2 regions of the Serinicoccus hydrothermalis genome follow, and region 2 is predicted to be linked to the other one. Evidence: riboswitches for the same ligand, from Rfam matches in the RefSeq annotation. Region 2 holds a riboswitch; the other holds the start of a gene.
What was found. Region 2 has a riboswitch for cobalamin ahead of SGUI_RS02705 (ribonucleoside-diphosphate reductase subunit alpha). Riboswitches for the same ligand answer to the same signal wherever they lie in the genome.
Positions count from the first base shown of each region.

Region 1 (6,781 bases), 1.7 Mb from region 2:
ATCCCGCCCGCGATGTTGCGCGTCGCGTGCCGTACCCGCAGCCAGCCGGGCGCCGGCACGGCGCGCACGTGCACGGTGAGCTCCATGGTCGGCGCCCACCCCGTCCGGCCGAGGTCGAAGGTCACCGGGGGCAGCGCGTCGACGACGGTGAGCAGCGAGACCGGGTCGGGCTCGCGCCCATCTTTCAGGCGGAACCACGCCTGCAGCGCGCCCCGGCCGCTCGGCTCCCCCACCGCCCAGCCGGCGTATGCCGGGTCGAAGAGCATCTCGAACCGGGCCATGAGCGGCGCGAACCGGCGCAGCTCCTCGGGCGCCATCGTGTTCGGCACGCACTCCTCGGGCGGGGGCAGGACGAGCTCGTCCGCGGTCGTGGCGACCTCGTCGGTGAGCCGGGAGAGGTCGCCGTAGGTCGCCAGCGCGGTGATCCGCACCTCCTCGCCCTGGACCAGGTCGGCCGCGACGGTGGTGGTGCTCCGGCCCTCGCGCACGGTGCGGGTCTGCACGGTCGCCGGGCCGGCGACCGAGGCCGAGAGGTAGTACGCCGACATCGCGATCGGGTCGGGCCTGTCCGGGTTGGCCGCCCGCAGGGCGTTGCCGATGACGGCGAGCAGGTAGCCGCCGTTGAGGCCGCCGCCGACGGCCCACCCGTCGGTGAGGTCGGCGGCATACCCCCCGTCGCCGGTGGCGCGGACGGCGATGTGGCGGTCGTACTCGGCCTGGCTGCCGGGCTGGTCGCTCATGACGCTCACCCTAGGGCGGCGTCGCGCCCGCCGGCCGCCTCCCGGGTGACCTCAGTCCGACGTCGCGGCCCGCGAAGGCGGCGAGGTCGGCATACGCGTCGCCGGCCTGCGGCTCGGGGCGAGCGGGCCCGAAGGCCTCGCCACGGTTCTCGTCGCTGAGGTTGACCCGCATGAAGGCCGCGCCGCGCTCGGCGACCCGCTGGTCCAGGTCCGCCGTCGGGCGCCCGAGCGCGGTCGCGAGGTCCCAGGTGTGGACGGCGTACTCCGCGAGCTGCCAGTCCGGGGGATCCACGCTCTCCCCCGCGGTCGACCTCGCGTGGAAGAGTTCGTCGGCGGCCTGCGCGAAGGCCTGCGCCACCTCGCCCTCCACCGGCTGCGGCGACGCGGTCCAGTCGACCGCCTCGCCGCGCACCCCGCGGGTGAAGGCCTCGGTCGTCGTGACGAGGTGCTCGCTCAGCCGTCGCACGTCCCAGCCCTCGCAGGGGGTGGTCATGGTGGCGGCGTCGCCGTCGGCGCCGGCCCTGACCAGGTCCTTGAGCTGCCCGAGCGCCGACATGAGCAGCGCCTCGCCGACCTGCGCCTCGGGCAGGTCGAAGGCCGCGGCGTACTCCGACCCCATCGCGAGGTAGCCGTCCCAGGTGGTCGTGGCCACCTCGCCGGTCCGCACGGTGTCGGCCATCCGGTCCAGGTAGTACTCCCACCCGGGACCGACGTGGTGGACGGAGGAGGTGTCGGTGAGGACCTGCGCGAACCGCAGCGTCGTCACCCCGTCCTCCTCGGCCAGTCGCAGGTCCAGCGTCCAGAGCTGCTCGGCGTCGTCGCCCTCGTTGTGCACCCGCAGCCGGGTCGGCTCCTCGCACACCTCGATGACGTAGGGCTCGCTGGGCGCCCCGTCCTCGTAGGCCCAGGTGACCTCCACCCGCCCGCTCGCCGGGTCGCCGGTCCAGGTGCCGAACCAGCGGCCCAGCCGCTCGCTCTGCGTGATCGCGTCCCACACGTCCTGGATCGGCGCGGTGAAGGTGCGGGTGAGGACCAGGTGCAGCTGGCCGTCGACGGTCTCGGGTGCTCCGGTGATCACGCGCTCTCCTCGGTGTCCGTGGTGGTGTCGTCGGTATGCCGCTCCCCCGCGTGGTGGGAGCGGTCGCGGACGGTGCGGCGCACCTCGAGGTCGAGGGCGTCGAGGGCGGTGGCGCTCACGGGCGGCTGCGCGGCGGCATACCCGCCACCGTGGCGGAGCCGGCCGAGCAGCTCGTCGACCTGGGTCAGCGGGGTCGTGTCGAGGGCGTAGTGGCGCTCCCGCCCCCGCTCGGTCGCCGAGACCAGCCCGGCCGCACTGAGCACCCGCAGGTGCCGGCTGACCGCGGGCCGGGAGATGCCGCGGTCGCGCGTCAGGTCGACCACCCGGCTGGTCCCCTCCTCCGCGAGGTGCGCCAGCAGGTCCCTGCGCACCGGGTCGGCCAGAGCGGCGAAGACGTCCATGCGGACAGGTAACCACATGGTTACCGATCGGTCAAGAGGATGCCCTGTTGGCACTCTCCGGGCGCTGGCAGTCGGCTCGTCCCCGCTACCCCTACGCCGACTCGGGGTCGTTCGCTCGCGAATTCACGATGGCGTCCCGGCGCGCGAGGCGGTGCGAGCGCCGGATCTCCGCCTCCCGGAAGCGTCGCCGCTCCTCCTCGGTCTGCGGCAGCAGCGGAGGCACCTGGCGCGAGCCGCCCTCCTCGTCGACCGCGACGAAGACGAGGTAGGCGCTCGCCACGTGGATCGGCGGGTCGGTGCGGTCCCACCGGTCGGCCATGAGCCGCACCCCGGCCTCCATCGAGCTCGTCCCCGCCCAGTTGACCTGGGAGTGCAGGTGCAGCACGTCGCCGACCTGGACCGGGGTGACGAAGACCATCTCGTCGATGGCCACGGTGACGGTCGGGCCACCGCTGTGACGTGCGGTGACGACGCCGGCGAGCGAGTCGGCCAGCCGCATGAGGACACCGCCGTGCACCGTCCCGAGGAGGTTGGTGTCGGTGGCACCCATGATCTGCGACAGGGTGAGCCGCGACTCCTCCGGCGCCTTGCCGGCAGGCGTCACGCGGACCCGCCGAGCGCCTTGATGTGCTCGGGAAGCCGGACGTTGTCGCCATACATGAAGTGGTTCTGCATGTTCTCCGAGAACCGGCTGGCCTCTGTGGTCAGACCGACCGCCTCGGCGACCTGGCGCACGAGCATCGGGGACGCACCGCAGCAGACCCCGAGGTAGTTGATGCCGAGCGCGAAGGCCTCGGTGGCGAATGCCCCGACCTCGTAGCGGTTGCAGGACAGCGGGTCCAGGGCGGTCGGGAAGGTGCGGCCGTGCGGCGAGGGCACCATCACGCCGTTGTTGTCGGTGAGGTTGAAGAAGGTGGGCTCGGCGTCCGTGGTGCGGTAGGGGACCGGCAGCGCGGCGACGTGGCAGCTCACGGCCTCCCGGATCTGCCGCAGCCACGGCAGCATCGTGGCCGGGCCGCGGAAGCAGTTCATGCCCACGACGTCGGCGCCGCCCTGCTCCAGCCGCTGGCAGAGCTCGACGATCCCCACGTCGTCGCGCATCTGCTCGCCGGCCATGGGCGCGACGGTGAGGACCACGGGGAGCCCGCTGGCCTTGGCGATCTCCAGCGCGGCCTGCGCCTCACCGGCGTAGTAGAAGGTCTCGCCGATGATGAGGTCGGCGCCCTCCTCGACCGCCCACCCGACCATCTCCTCGAACATCGAGCGCACCTCGCGCTGGGCGTCGGGGTCGCTCGGGTCCCACAGGTTGCTGTTGGAGATGTTGCCGGCCACGAGGTTGCCGGGCTTCTCGTCGGCCACGGACCGGGCGATCTGCAGGGCGGCCCGGTTGAGCGGCTCGAGCAGCTCCTCCTTGCCGATGACCCGCATCTTCTCGCGGTGGCCGTTGTAGGTGAACGCCTCCACGATGTCGCTGCCGGCGCGTTGGAAGTCACGGTGCAGCGCCCGCAGCGCGTCGGGGAACTCCAGGGCGACCTCGGGGACGAACTCCCCGGCGGTGAGGTAGCCGCGCCGCTCGAGCTCGAAGAGGAAGCCCTCGGCGCAGATCACCGGCCCCTGGTCGAGGCGCTCGACCAGGCCGGGTGCAGGGGTGGTGGTGGGGTCGGTGGGGGTATGCGTGTCGGTCATCCGTGCTCATCCCTCGCGAGCTCGTCGGGCACCAGGCCCGGACGGGCCCTGCGGTCACGGCAGGTCTTCGGACTCGTGGGCTCGCCTCGTGCAAGGCACCTACTGGCGTTCGCTTCCCAGGCACATCCGCCCAGTGCTTTCGTGACGCGCTCGTTCCCACATACCGCTGCGGGGCAGTCCAGGACTCGCACCTGGTTCCCTCTTGCGACGACCCTCCGGAGGGGGTCGAACCGCGACGCGACGATGCTACTCCAGCGCCTGCGCCGCTCGGCTCACCGAGCGCCGAGGAGCTCGGCGACGTGGCCGTCAGCCTCGGAGAACTCCTCGTCGGAGTACTCGAGCTCCAAGGTGCCGTAGACCACCTGGACATGCTGATGCGCGGCGGGTTCGGTGCCCGCACTCTCGTCCCGAGCGATGTCTGAGCTCATGACCTCATCCTAGGTCGAGTCGACGAGCGTCAGTCCTGGAACCGGTCACCCGCCGAGGTGGGCGGGCAGGTCGGGGTCGAGGCCCAGCCAGGTGGCCAGGTCGTGGATCTCGGCGACCACCCGGTCGCGTCGCGCCGCGCTCCAGTCGCCGTCCTCGTGCAGGGCGTCGACCCGGAGCACCCCACGCTTGTGCTCCGCCGTGGCGTCGAGCTTGCCGACCAGCTCGTCGCCGTCGAGCACGGGCAGCGCGTAGTAGCCGAACCTGCGCTTGGCCTTGGGCTTGTACATCTCCAGCACGTAGTCGAAGGCGAAGAGGTCGGCCATCCGGTCGCGGTCGAAGACCAGCCGGTCGATCGGGCACAGCAGCGCCGCCCGCCCGGTGAAGCGGTCGTCCGGGTCGAGGTATGCCGGGTGCACCCGCCAGGTCCCGGTGACCCCGTCGACGGTCGCCTCCTCCCCGGCCACGCGCGCGTCGCCCGGCTCGACCGGGCACTCCGGACCCCGGGAGCGCAGCAGTCCCAGGGCCGCGAGCCGGCGGGCGTCCTGCTCGGCCCGCGCCTGCTCCAGCGGCAACGTGGGCACGTCGGGGTAGACCCGCTGCGCCAGGTCCCAGAGACGCTGCCCTCCCTCGCGACCGGAGACGGCGACCTCCCCGCGGGCGACCATGAGGTCGAGCAGCCGCTGGACGTTCTTGTCGTCGGTCCACCCGCTGGAGCGCCACGGCACCTCGGTCGCGTCCGGGAGCGCGCCAGTGGGGGTTGGCCCCTCGGCCTCCAGGTGGGCCAGGATCTCGCGCCGGGCCCGGTCGTTGGCCTCGACCCACCGGGCGTTCGACTCCTGCCAGGGGCGCAGCGAGCCGTCCCGGCGCGACGGGGTCGGCCACCGCTCCATCTCGGCGCGGTAGAGCGCGACGTCCTCGCCCGGCCGGACGAAGCCGAGGATCTCCACGAGGGTGCGCTCGGCCAGGAGCCGGTCCAGCTCGCCCGGGTCGTACGCGCTGCCGAGTCGGCTCCACAGAACGAGGTGCTGGGCCGGAGCGACCGCCTTGACCGGGTCGATCTGCAGCAGGGTGAGCTCGCGCACGGTCTCCACGACGTCGCCGGGCCGCTGCGCCGTCAGCAGCTGTGCGCGGACGGCCACCCGCCGGGCATCGCGCTTCGAGAGGTGGTGGACCACGGTCACCACGCCCCCCGCGGTGCCCGGGCGACCGCGGGCGAGGCCCCCAGGAGACGTGCCAGGATCGGGGCATGCACCTTCTCGAGCACGACGTCTGGGTGATGGACCAGGTCACCGGTTTCCTCGGCAACGACTTCGTCATCCACGCCGCGGACGGTCAGGAGATCGGACGGATCCGCACCGGCGGGAGCGCGCTCGGGCGGATGCTCATGGGCAGCCGCGAGCTGACCGTGATCGACCGTGACGAGACCCCGCTGCTGCGGCTGCAGGACACCATGACCCTCGGGCGCGAGCGCATGGTGATGACCGACGGCACCGGTGGGCCGCTGGCGCAGCTGGTCAAGCGGTTCTCGCTGTTCAAGACGCGGTTCACGGTGGACTTCGACGGGCAGCCGCTCGACCTGACCGGCAGCGTCTGGGGCTTCGACTTCACCATGTCCGGCCCGCGCGGCCAGATGGCGACGGTCGCCCGCAGCTGGTCCGGCGTCACCCGGGCGCTGCTCGGCCGCAGCAGGTATGTCGTGCACCTCACCCCCGAGCTGGCGGCCAGGGAGCGCCTCGTCGTGCTGGGCACGGTCATCGCCCTTGACCTGGTCCGGGCCAAGGAGGACCGCTCCTCCGCCGGGTAGGCCGCGCGCGAGCACCTTCACCGCGGTGGCTGCGCCCGCGCCCACCCGACCCCCATCCACACCATCTCCTCCAGCAGGTGGCCGTCCGCCCCGACGTCCTCGCTGCGCACCCACTCCCGCATCGGACGGCCGCGCATCTCCATGGGCGCGATGCCCTCGCGGGCGCACAGCTCGCGCGCCATCGCCTCCTCGACGTGGATCATCACCCCCTGGTCCCCCGTGGCCGCGACCGCCATGCGCCCGTCGACGAGGAACGCCAGGCCGCCGAACATCGCCTTCTCGGTGACCCCCGGCTCCCCCGCGAGCAGGTCGCGGATGCGCTGCGCCAGCGCCTCGTCGTAGGCCACCTCAGGTCCACTCCGCGGGCGGCGCCCAGTCCGGCGGCGGGTCCTCACCCACCCGGCCGTCGACCGCCTCGCGCAGCAGGTCCGCGTGGCCGGTGTGCCGGGCATACTCCTCGAGGATGTCGAAGAGCATCCGGCGCAGGCTCATGTCGACGCCCCATTGCTTGCCCCACTCGATGATGTGGTCCAGGCCGTGCTCCTCGATGTATGCCCGCTGCCGGGCCCGCGTCGCGGCCACCGCCTCGACATACCCCGAATAGAGCTGCTCGGGGCTGTCGTCCGCCGCGCTCGTGAAGTCC
Region 1 is NZ_CP014989.1:2,276,971-2,283,751, reverse strand. Features, by position in the region: gene SGUI_RS10585 (thioesterase family protein) at 1-740, opposite strand, end outside; gene SGUI_RS17710 (SRPBCC domain-containing protein) at 751-1,818, opposite strand; gene SGUI_RS10575 (ArsR/SmtB family transcription factor) at 1,815-2,219, opposite strand; gene SGUI_RS10570 (acyl-CoA thioesterase) at 2,311-2,823, opposite strand; gene SGUI_RS10565 (homocysteine S-methyltransferase family protein) at 2,820-3,905, opposite strand; cobalamin riboswitch at 3,947-4,155, opposite strand; gene SGUI_RS17465 (hypothetical protein) at 4,178-4,333, opposite strand; gene SGUI_RS10560 (DNA glycosylase AlkZ-like family protein) at 4,379-5,473, opposite strand; gene SGUI_RS10555 (LURP-one-related/scramblase family protein) at 5,581-6,138, shown strand; gene SGUI_RS10550 (TfoX/Sxy family protein) at 6,156-6,485, opposite strand; gene SGUI_RS10545 (mycothiol transferase) at 6,487-6,781, opposite strand, start outside.
Region 1: linked by a shared signal. The riboswitch ahead of SGUI_RS10565 (homocysteine S-methyltransferase family protein) and the one ahead of SGUI_RS02705 (ribonucleoside-diphosphate reductase subunit alpha) in region 2 are both predicted to bind cobalamin.

Region 2 (6,781 bases):
GCACCCCGTGGTACTGGAACGTCTGCCGGGTCGTGAGCCGCACCGAGCCGTACATCGTGTGCTGCTCGGCCCAGTCCTCGACGACGAGCCACTGCTCGGGGGTGATGACGCCGCCGGGCATCCGCGCGCGGAGCATGACGTTGATGAGCGGCTCGAGCTTCTGCTGGGAGCGCTCGGAGCGCAGGTCGCGGTCGTCCTGCTGGTACATCCCGTGGAAGCGGATGAGCTGGAAGTTGTCCGGCCCGAAGCCCCCGGTGATCTGGTCGCGCAGGTCCTCCTCGATCGTCCCGCGCAGGAAGTTGCTCTCGCGCTTGAGACGCTCGTTGTCGGACAACGGCCCGTCGACGATCAGCGGGGCGTCCTGCTGGCTCTGCGTCATCTGGTGCGGCTTTCCGTCCGGTCACAAGGGTGAGCAGGCACCCACGTCGGTGTGCCTGCTCATCGGTAAGCAAGGATTATGCCTAACCTTATTCCCTGGCATGGTTGATGCGTCAAACCGGCGCGCCCGTCCGGCGTGGCTTCGGGCGTCCTGCCCGCCGGCCGCACGGTATGCGGGCGCGACCGGCCCGGAGGAGGGATCCTCCTGCGCGGGTGGTCAGCCGAGGGGGACGTTGCGCTCCAGCTCGGCCAGCCAGACCCGGGCGTTGGCGTCGGAGGGTGCGCGCCAGTCCCCGCGCGGCGAGAGCGCGCCGGCGGAGGAGACCTTCGGGCCGTTGGGCAGCGCGGACCGCTTGAACTGGCTGAACGCGAAGAAGCGCTCGACGAAGAGGACCAGCCAGCGCCGGATGGTGGGCAGGTCGTAGGCGTGCCGCCCCTCCTCCGGGAACCCGGGGGGCCACGGGCCGTGCTCCACGTCCCGCCACGCGTGCCAGGCGAGGAAGGCGACCCGGCTGGGCGGCATACCGAAGCGGATGACGTGGTGCAGGGTGAAGTCCTGCAGCTCGTAGGGGCCGATCTTCTCCTGGGTGGACTGGACCTTGCCGTCCTCGCCGGCGGGCACGAGCTCGGGGGTGATCTCGGTGTCGAGGATCGAGGTGAGGACGCGGCCGGTCGCCTCGTCGAACATGCCCTCGCCGACCACCCAGCGGATGACGTGCTGGATGAGCGTCTTGGCCAGGCCGGAGTTGACGGTGTAGTGCGACATCTGGTCGCCGACGCCGTAGGTGCACCACCCCAGCGCCAGCTCGGACAGGTCACCGGTGCCGAGCACGATGCCGCCGCGCTGGTTGGCGGCGCGGAAGAGGAAGTCGGTGCGCAGCCCGGCCTGGACGTTCTCGAAGGTGACGTCGTAGACCGGCTCCCCGCCGGCGAACGGGTGGCCGAGGTCCTCGAGCATCTGCCGCGCCATGGGGCGGATGTCGATCTCCTCGAAGGTGACCCCCAGCGAGGCCGCGAGCTCGGTCGCGTTGTCCTTGGTGTGGTCGCTGGTCGCGAAGCCGGGCATCGTGAAGGCGAGGATGTCGCTGCGCGGCCGCCCGGCCCGGTCCATGGCGCGGGCCGCGACGATGAGGGCGTGGGTGGAGTCCAGCCCGCCGGAGACGCCGATGACGACCCGGGGGTCGCCGATGGCCGCCAGCCGCTGCGCCAGGGCAGTGACCTGGATGCTGAACGTCTCGTAGCAGTCCAGGGCCAGGTCGTCCGGGTCGTCCGGCACGAAGGGGAAGCGGTCGACGGTGCGCCGCAGCCCGATGTCGGTATGCGGCGGGTCGAGCACGAGGTCGACGGTGCGGAAGCGGGTGACCCGGTCCCCGAGCGCGCGCGCGTTGTCGTCGAAGCTGCCGTTGCGCGCCCGGTCGGCGCGGATCCGCAGGAGGTCGACGTCGGCGACGCTGCGGTGCGCCCCCTGGCCGAAGCGCTCGGACTCCACGAGCAGCCGGCCCAGCTCGTGCACCATCGTCTGCCCGTCCCAGGACAGGTCGGTCGAGGACTCCCCCTCCCCTGCCGCCGCGTAGGCGTAGGCGCAGAGCAGCCGCGAGCTGGCCTGCGCCGCCAGGGCGTGCCGCTCGGCGGACTTGCCGACGGTGATGGGGCTGCCGGAGAGGTTGACGACGACGGTCGCCCCGGCGAGCGCGGCCTCCGAGGAGGGCGCGACGGGCACCCAGAGGTCCTCGCAGACCTCGGCGTGCAGGACCAGCCCCGGCACGTCCACCGCCCGGAAGAGCAGGTCCGGGCCGAAGGGCACCTCCACGTGATCCGTGTCGGCGTGGCTCGTGCGCGGCAGCCGGATGGTCTGGCCGTCGGTCCCCGCACCGGCGGCGAAGTGACGCTTCTCGTAGAACTCTCGGTAGTTCGGGAGGTAGGACTTCGGGGCCACCCCGAGGATCCGGCCGCGGTGGACGACGACGGCGCAGTTGTAGAGCCGGTTGCGGTGCCGCAGCGGCGCCCCGACCACTACGACCGGCAGCAGGTCGGCGGTGCCCTCCACCAGCTCCCAGAGCGCCTCCACGCAGCCGTCCAGCAGTGCGTCCTGCAGCAGCAGGTCGTCGATGGCGTAGCCGGACAGGCCGAGCTCGGGGAGGACGGCGACCGCGACGCCGTCCTCGTGGCACTCCCGGACCACCTCGAGGGTGTGTCGGGCGTTCGCGCCAGGGTCGGCGATCTCGACCGGCAGGGTGCAGCTGGCGATGCGGGCGAAGCCCTGGTCGTAGGCGCTGTAGAACTCCACGGGGCCAGTCTGTCAGGCCCGGGGCGGGCCGTCGCTGCCCATCGCCGAAGACACAAGATGTAGGGGTTACATCCGTGTGGTTTTCGTGTATATAGTGTCTCCTGCAGCTGGTTCGACCAGGGCGACCGGGACACTCCGGAGGCTCTGGTCGTCGCAAGAGGGAACCCGGTGAGAACCCGGGACTGCCCCGCAGCGGTGAACGGGAACGACCGTCGCATCAGGCACTGCGCCCTTGTCGGGGCGTGGGAAGCCGCGACCAGTAGGAACCGGGAGGCGAGAGCCCACCGAACGCCCGTGAGTCCGAAGACCTGCCAGTGCACGGGCGCCCCGATGGTGCCCGTGGCTCGCGACCGCGAGGGACGGTCTGGGGCTGGACGCGGCATACCCGCGACCCCCTCGCCTCCCCTGCGTGACCCGAGCGCGTCGCAGCAGTCGAGTTCACGAGGGGTGAACGATGAGCATTGGTGTCATCAAGCGCGACGGGACCCGCGCGGAGTACGACGGGTCCGAGATCGCCCGGTCCATCGAGGCGGCGGCGCGGGGTCTGGACGACGCCGTGGTGCGCGCCACCCAGCTGCAGTCCGAGCTGGAGATCACCCTCTTCGACGGGATCACCAGCGAGCAGCTGGACGAGGCCGTCATCCAGGTGGCCCTGCAGAACGTCAAGGACGACCCCGCCTTCGACACCATCGCCTCGCGCCTGCTGGTGAAGACGATGTACAAGGCCGTCTTCGGCGACACCCGCGACCTGCTCGGCGAGGACGACCCCGAGGTCATCGCCGCCAAGCACCGCCAGTACTTCCCCGGCGTGGTCGCCCGGGGCGTGCGCACGGGCCTGCTCGACCCGCGGCTGACCGAGCTCTTCGACCTCGAGGTGCTGGCCGACGCGCTCGACCCCTCGCGCGACGACCTGCTGCGCTACATCGGCGCGCAGACGCTGCGCACGCGGTATGCCCTCAACGACTCCGACCGGGCGAAGACCGTGCTGGAGACGCCGCAGTTCTTCTGGATGCGCGTCTCGATGGGCCTGGCCCTCAACGAGGCCGACCCCACGACCGCCGCGCTGCAGTTCTACGACGCCATGTCCCGCCTGGAGTACCTCGCGGCCGGGTCCACGCTGGTCAACGCGGGCACCGCCTACAGCCAGCTCTCCAACTGCTTCGTCATGCAGATGGAGGACGACATCGAGCACATCGCCAAGAGCGTGCGCGACGTCATGTGGCTCACCAAGGGCACCGGCGGCATCGGTCTGTCGGTCTCCAAGCTGCGCTGCGAGGGCAGCCCGATCCGGTCCAACAACACCACCTCGACCGGCCCGATCCCCTTCATGCACACCATCGACTCCACGCTGCGCGCGGTGAGCCGCGGCGGCAAGAAGTTCGGCGCCCTGTGCTTCTACATGGAGAACTGGCACCTGGACTTCCCGGCCCTCCTCGACCTGCGCCAGAACTCCGGCGACCCCTACCGCCGCACCCGCACCGCCAACACCGCGGTGTGGTTGAGCGACGAGTTCATGAAGCGCGTCGCGGCCGACGACGAGTGGTTCCTCTTCGACCCGCTGGAGACCCCCGACCTGGTCGAGGCCACCGGCGCGGACTTCTCCGCCCGGTATGCCGGTTACGTCGCCCAGGCCAAGGCCGGCCGGCTGCGGCACAAGAAGCTGCGTGCGCGGGAGCAGTGGAAGGCCATCCTCATCTCGCTGCAGACCACCAGCCACCCCTGGCTGACCTGGAAGGACTCGATCAACACCCGGGCGCTCAACAACAACACCGGGACGATCCACTCCTCCAACCTGTGCACCGAGATCACGCTGCCGCAGGACCGCGACAACGTCTCGGTCTGCAACCTGGCCTCGATCAACCTCTCCCGCCACGTCCACGGCCGGCACAGCACCGGCGAGGTGACCATCGACTGGGACCGCCTGGCCCACTCGGCCCGGCTGGCCGTGCGGCAGCTGGACAACCTCATCGACATCACCATCAGCTCGGTGCCCGAGTCCGAGCGCTCCAACGAGCTCAACCGGGCGCTCGGCCTGGGTGTCATGGGCTTCACCGACCTGGTCGAGCGCTTCGGCCTGTCCTACGAGTCGACCGAGGCCTACGACCTCATCGACCGGATGGTGGAGTTCGTCTCCTGGCACGCCATCGACGCCAGCGCCGACCTGGCCCGCGAGCGCGGCGCATACCCCAACTTCGAGGGGTCGCGCTGGAGCGAGGGCATGGTGCCCGTCGACACCATCGAGCTCATGGAGGCCGACCGTGGCCTGACCGTCGAGGTCGACCGCGGCAGCGCCATGGACTGGGACGTGCTGCGCGAGAAGGTCCGGGGCGGGATGCGCAACTCCACCCTCATGGCCATCGCGCCGACCGCCTCCATCGGCCTGGTCGCCGGCACTACGCCGGGGCTGGACCCGCAGTTCAGCCAGATCTTCAGCCGGGCCACCAGCGCCGGCAAGTTCCTCGAGGTCAACCGCAACCTCGTCGAGGACCTGCGCAAGCTGGGCCTGTGGGAGCAGGTGCGCGAGGACCTGCTGCGGCACCAGGGCGACCTGTCCAAGGTGGAGGGGGTGCCGGCCGAGCTCACCGAGATCTACCGCACCAGCTTCCAGCTCTCGCCCTACGCCTTCCTGCACGTGGCCGCCCGCGCGCAGAAGTGGATCGACCAGGCGATCAGCCGCAACATCTACCTCGCGAGCCGCGACGTCGGCTCGATGCAGGAGCTCTACTCCGCGGCCTGGCGGATGGGTGTCAAGACGACCTACTACCTGCACATGATGCCGCGGCACACCGCGGAGCAGTCGACGGTCAAGGTCAACAAGGCGGCCCAGCCCACCTCGAACGGCGGTGGCGGTGCCCGACGCGGCTTCGGCGCCAGCGGCGGCGGCAGCGCGCCCGCCCGCTCGGGCTTCGGCGCGGCCGCCCGCCCCTCGGCGACCCCGACCCCGGCCCCCGTCGCCGAGGCGCCGCCGCAGGTCGAGCAGCTGCCCGTCGTCGACGAGGTCGACGGCCAGCAGTGCCCGATCGACCCGATGGAGCGCCTGCAGTGCGACTCCTGCCAGTGACCACCCGCCGACCAGACCTCCCGGAGGAGACGACCCCATGACCGACACCCTCGACACGACCACCACCGGCAACGGCATCCTTGGCACCGGCATCCGCGAGGGCCTGCTGCTCAAGCCCGTCACCTACCCGTGGGCCATGGAGCTCTACGACCAGGCCGTCGCCAACACCTGGTTCCCCAACGAGGTGCAGCTGGGCGAGGACCTCGGCGACTTCGAGCGGATGAGCGAGGACGAGCGGCACGCGCTCACCTTCCTCATGAGCTACTTCAACCCCAACGAGCTGCTGGTCAACAAGGCGCTGGCCTTCGGCGTCTACCCCTACGTCAACGCGGCCGAGTGCCACCTCTACCTCGCCAAGCAGATGTGGGAGGAGGCCAACCACTGCATGAGCTTCGAGTACGTGCTGGAGACCTTCCCCATCGACCGGGAGGCGGCATACAACTCGCACGTCGAGGTGGCGTCCATGGCGGCGAAGGAGGAGTTCGAGGTTCGCTTCATCAAGCGGATGACCGAGCAGACGCTGGACATCTCCACGACCGAGGGCAAGCAGGACTTCGTCCGCAACCTGGTCGCCTACAACGTCATCCTCGAGGGCATCTGGTTCTACTCCGGCTTCATGGTGGCGCTGAGCTTCCGGCAGCGCAACCTGCTGCGCAACTTCGGGTCCCTCATCGACTGGATCGTCCGCGACGAGAGCCTGCACCTGAAGTTCGGCATCAACCTCATCCTCACCGTGCTCGAGGAGAACCCGGACGTCGCGACGCCGGAGTTCGCCGACGAGATCCGCGGGATGATCCTGCACGCGGTGGAGATGGAGGAGGCCTACAACCGGGACATGCTGCCCCACGGCATCCTCGGGCTCAACGCCGACTACATCAACACCTACGTCCGCTACCTCGCGGACCGGCGGCTGGAGGAGCTGGGCTTCGAGCCGGAGTACGGCGTCGCCAACCCGGCCAAGTGGATGGCCGCGGCCAACGACACCCTGCAGCTGGTCAACTTCTTCGAGTCGATCAACACCTCCTACGAGGTCAACACCCGCGCCGACTCCTGAG
Region 2 is NZ_CP014989.1:570,719-577,499, forward strand. Features, by position in the region: gene cysI (assimilatory sulfite reductase (NADPH) hemoprotein subunit) at 1-379, opposite strand, end outside; gene SGUI_RS02700 (NAD(+) synthase) at 596-2,665, opposite strand; cobalamin riboswitch at 2,756-2,995, shown strand; gene SGUI_RS02705 (ribonucleoside-diphosphate reductase subunit alpha) at 3,120-5,726, shown strand; gene SGUI_RS02710 (ribonucleotide-diphosphate reductase subunit beta) at 5,764-6,780, shown strand.